Regions from separate parts of the Rothia terrae genome, predicted to be linked through region 2. Evidence: riboswitches for the same ligand, from Rfam matches in the RefSeq annotation. Region 2 holds a riboswitch; the other holds the start of a gene.

Region 1 (2,198 bases), 160 kb from region 2:
ACGAGACGTTGGCGCCGAATGCTGAATCCGGGCCGAGGTCGCGGGCGTACACCAGTCCGCCGTAGCCTTCGTCGGGGGTGTTGAACAGCGGGTACTTTTCAGGATCCTTGCTGTAGTCGAAGTTGCCGGAGTCAACAATAACGCCACCTACAGAGGTGCCGTGACCGCCTAAGTACTTGGTGGCGGAGTGGACGACGACGTCCGCACCCCATTCGATGGGACGCAAGAGGTAGGGGGTGGGAATGGTGTTATCGACGATGAGGGGTACACCTGCCTCGTGAGCTACACCGGCGACTCCTTCGATATCAAAAACATCACCGCGCGGGTTGGGCAGGGTCTCACCGAAGAATGCCTTGGTGTTCGGGCGTACCGAGGCTTTCCACTGGTCAAGGTCGCGGGGGTCTTCAACGAAGGTGGTTTCTATGCCGAAGTTTTTCAGAGTGTACTTGAGCAGGTTGTATGAGCCACCGTAGAGAGAGGGGGACGCGACAATGTGGTCACCTGCACCGGCTACGTTGATGATTGAGTAGGTTGTTGCGGCCTGCCCCGATGAGAGCAGGAGTGCGTCCACACCGCCTTCAAGCGAAGCGATGCGCTTTTCAACAGCTTCTTGGGTGGGGTTGTTCAAACGGGTGTAGATGGGGCCCAGTTCAGCGAGCGCAAAACGATCTGCTGCTTGCTTTGAGTCTTTGAAGACGAAGGATGTGGTTTGGTAAATAGGTAGCGCGCGTGCACCGGTTGCCGGGTCTGGCTCCTGCCCTGCGTGAATCTGGCGTGTTTCGAACTTCCAGCCGGCGGGGTTTGAGGGGGTAGGTACTGCAGCGTTGTCTGCCATGATGGTGAGCTCCCATAAAGTTACGTGATACGTCAATAATCTTTGTGTGGGGGCTACATGCCAGAGCATTCGGTGAGAACCGAAAAAGTTGGTGCACTGAATTGTTCTGTGCATCCAGCCCGCGCTTGCGTGAGGATATTTTTCACGCCAGGTCTTCACCCAGGGCACCCCACCGCGGTGAGGGTTGCCGGCCAGCTAGCTGGGGCTTAGTGCTGGCTCTCATGACCTGCCTCTATGTTTTCGCACGACGGTGTGGAGGGTCAAGAAACGCGTCTAAGTTTCTTAATGTGTAATCGTTACGTGTTGTGTTACGCAGTGTGAAAAACGTTCGACATATAAGCGAGCAGATATAGTTGTATATACAAACGTTGAAGTTCTAGGTTTTTCTCATTCACGCTTCACAGCCCACCAATAACTACTGATGAAGCCGGATGCGACGCGATAGTGAGGGCGCTACTCTCCAGACTGTTGCGCTTGTCCCTTGCAAGAGCTAATCCTCGTTATCCTGTAGTAGTACAGTCAACAATCAATACTGCTCACCGAACCAATGAAGTAGAGGTGCTACACCACCATGTCAGCTCCCCAGCCACCGCAGACTAAGAGGCTTTCAAGCGTCCGCTCGTATCATGGTGACTCGTTCACAGACTCGTATGAGTGGCTTCGCGATAAAGAAAACCCTGAAGTTATTGATTACCTCACCGCCGAAAACACGTTTACCGAACGTATAACGGCGGGTCAGCAGCCTTTACGCGACACTATTTTTGAGGAAATTAAAGAGCGCACGCTAGAGACTGATTTGTCTGTGCCGCAACGGAAAGGCAACTTCTGGTATTACTCGCGGTCGGTTGAAGGTAAGCAGTACCCCGTAATGTGCCGGGTTCCCGCCCAAACCGATGGCACTGACAGCGAGAACTTCACTCCGCCGACGGTTGAGCCCGGCACGCCTGTAGACCATGAAACCGTGCTACTAGATTGCAACGAGTTCGCTAAAGATTTACCGTTCTTCTCTCTGGGTTCTTTTAGCCCCGCTGAGGACGGCTCGCTCCTTGCTTTTTCGGTGGATGCCAGTGGCGATGAACGCTTTACCCAGCACTTCTATAATTGCGAAACTCAGCAACTCCTCGATGAGACAATCGATAATGTTTTTGCCGGTTCTTTCCTCGCGCCTGATGCAACTTCGCTGATTTATACCGTAGCCGATGACTCATGGCGTCCTTACCAGATACGCCGCCACGTGCTGGGCACGTCAGCGGATAACGATGCCGTTCTCTTCAATGAGCCCGACGTTACGATGTGGCTCGGTGCTGAAATTTCAGCTGATAAGTCGGCCCTTCTTATTGATTCCGGAAACAGTGAATTCTCC
Region 2 (2,198 bases):
GCATTATTAATGTTGCGTCGGTTGCCGCGTTTATGCCGAATGGAACGTATTCGGCGGTCAAACGTTTTGTTGTGACAATGAGCGAGTCGGCTCACCTGCAGTACAGCCCCGTTGGAGTGTCGGTCACGGCCGTGTGCCCCGGTCTCACACGCAGTGGCTTTCACCGGACAATGGGAGTCGATGAGCCCCAGCTACCCGCTATTTTTTGGCTGTTGCCCAAGAAGGTAGTTGCCGATGCCATTCAGGCAAACTTTCGGAACAAGGCTTTGATCATTCCCTCAGCAACCTATAAAGCACTGGTGTTCGCTCAACGACTGATGCCGCCAGCGCTCACCACCGCTATCGTGGGACGCACCCGAAACTATTAGTCCTCAGCAAAGGGGTTCGACGCGGTGATTCCCCACTGCTTGTAGACCTCAGCTTTTGAGCTGACAATCTCAAGATCGTGGACGCTAGCCGTAGCCACCATAAGACCCTCAAGTGCGGCAGTTGGAAGCGGCGTTGCCTGCACCGAACCGACAGTGTGCAGTCGAGGTTCGGCGTGGCGTCCTGCCCATTCCAGGGCAACCGCGGCATCGACCTCAAGAACATGAGAGCCAAAACGCTCGCGTAGCTCCGCAATCCACCGCTCAGTTTCTGGGTAAGGATACAAGCCTTTAAGCTCGCCCAAGCTCAACACTGAAACGTAGAGGACGCGGTAAGAACGCCGTCTTAGAAAGGCTACAACTTGCGGGTTAGGCGCTGACTTACGGATTTCCGTAAGCACATCTGAATCAAGAAGAAGACCTGCTTGGCTCATGCTGCTTTCAGAACACCGTAGTCAGTAGCCGGTACACCGGTGGGATTAGGAGTCAGAAGAAAGTTCAAGAATTCACCGCGCGCATTTGAGATACGGGTGTAATCCTGGATGCTGATTGCGGCGTATCCCCCACGAGCAGGAACAGATGCTGCAACAAATTCGTTGGTGAAAGATTCGGTGGGGCGGGTGATGGTGTTGGACATAGCCACGCTGCGCTAAAGTAGCGCATTCCTTTCGAAATACTGCTCTTGTCTGTACCAAACTCAAATGCACAAAACGTGCGAATACAGACCGCTTCGTCATCCGAGCCACCCGTGAACATGGGGTTGGCGTTCAACTAAAGTCGGAGCTTGTCAGTTGAAACTCTTGAAGCTGGTTAAAACTATGACAAGAGAGCTAACTTTTTGCAACCCTCTTTTCTGAAAAAATTTTTTGTCTCACGTATCGGTCATTTTCGAAAAATATTTTGACCAGTCATCACCTGGGAATCAACGCTGAACCCACCGCAGCTACAGAGCCACCGTTGACATGTAGAAATGGCTTATTTTTCGCTGTGGTCATACCTTTAACGCAAAATTTTAGAACCGCAAAATATCAGCCCAAGCAGCCTTGTCGATCCCTCGAAACGAGACAGTTCTCACGCACTAAAGCAGGGTGGTGAGCCCCGGAATAGTTTTTCTTTGCGCATATTATTTTTAGACTGATAAACGAGTACACAAAGAACCACAGACGTGATGGGCACATAACTGTGAATGTAACCTGCAAATATTTGGGCGTAGCTCTGGGAATTTTCTCACTACTTGGACTTCCTGCATGTAGTGGAGGTTCGGCTACCTCCAAGTCATCAAACTCCCCCGCCATCGCACAGGCGTCCTCGGAGCAACTTGCAGATGTTTTGCCTACTCAAAAACAAATTTCAGATGCCCAAACTTTTACGTATCTGATGGTGAACCCCACCGTCACGCACTTTGACACCCGCCAGTGGCTCACCTCGGTGGAACGCACCGAATTGTGGGAAGGCGGTAGCCCTGTCGATGATCAAGAAATCGTAGACACCGTCAACGAACGGTGCACCCCCTACGAAGAGGTAACGCCCGGACTGCTTGCCACCCAAGCAACTAACTGGAGCGTCGTATCCGGTGAACGACGCAATATTTTGATTGGTCAAAATGAAGAAGACCAAATCGAGGGGTACAGCACCGTTCTTGAAACAGGCTCAGAAGCAGAAGCCACTGCTCTTTTCAACAGGTTTAAAAACCAGACCACATCCTGCACTAAGGCGCTGCAAAATCTTTACGCAGAACATTCAGATGAGTACAAGCTAGATGCTCCGCGCAACGATTTAGATACCAACACCACAACGCTCAACGGCACCTTCAGAAATCACCCGTTCAGCGTC

The links. Region 2 has a riboswitch for S-adenosylmethionine ahead of IDM49_RS09290 (nuclease PIN). Riboswitches for the same ligand answer to the same signal wherever they lie in the genome.
Region 1: it holds a riboswitch for S-adenosylmethionine, as region 2 does, so the genes downstream of both, IDM49_RS08595 (O-acetylhomoserine aminocarboxypropyltransferase/cysteine synthase family protein) here and IDM49_RS09290 (nuclease PIN) in region 2, are expected to answer to the same signal.

The regions. Positions count from the first base shown of each region.
Region 1 covers NZ_CP061539.1:1,874,670-1,876,867, forward strand. The annotation lists gene IDM49_RS08595 (O-acetylhomoserine aminocarboxypropyltransferase/cysteine synthase family protein) at 1-835, opposite strand, end outside; SAM riboswitch class IV at 952-1,062, opposite strand; gene IDM49_RS08600 (S9 family peptidase) at 1,407-2,198, shown strand, end outside.
Region 2 covers NZ_CP061539.1:2,036,312-2,038,509, forward strand. The annotation lists gene IDM49_RS09280 (SDR family NAD(P)-dependent oxidoreductase) at 1-368, shown strand, start outside; gene IDM49_RS09285 (PIN domain-containing protein) at 365-799, opposite strand; gene IDM49_RS09290 (nuclease PIN) at 796-1,002, opposite strand; SAM riboswitch class IV at 1,039-1,171, opposite strand; gene IDM49_RS09295 (hypothetical protein) at 1,548-2,198, shown strand, end outside.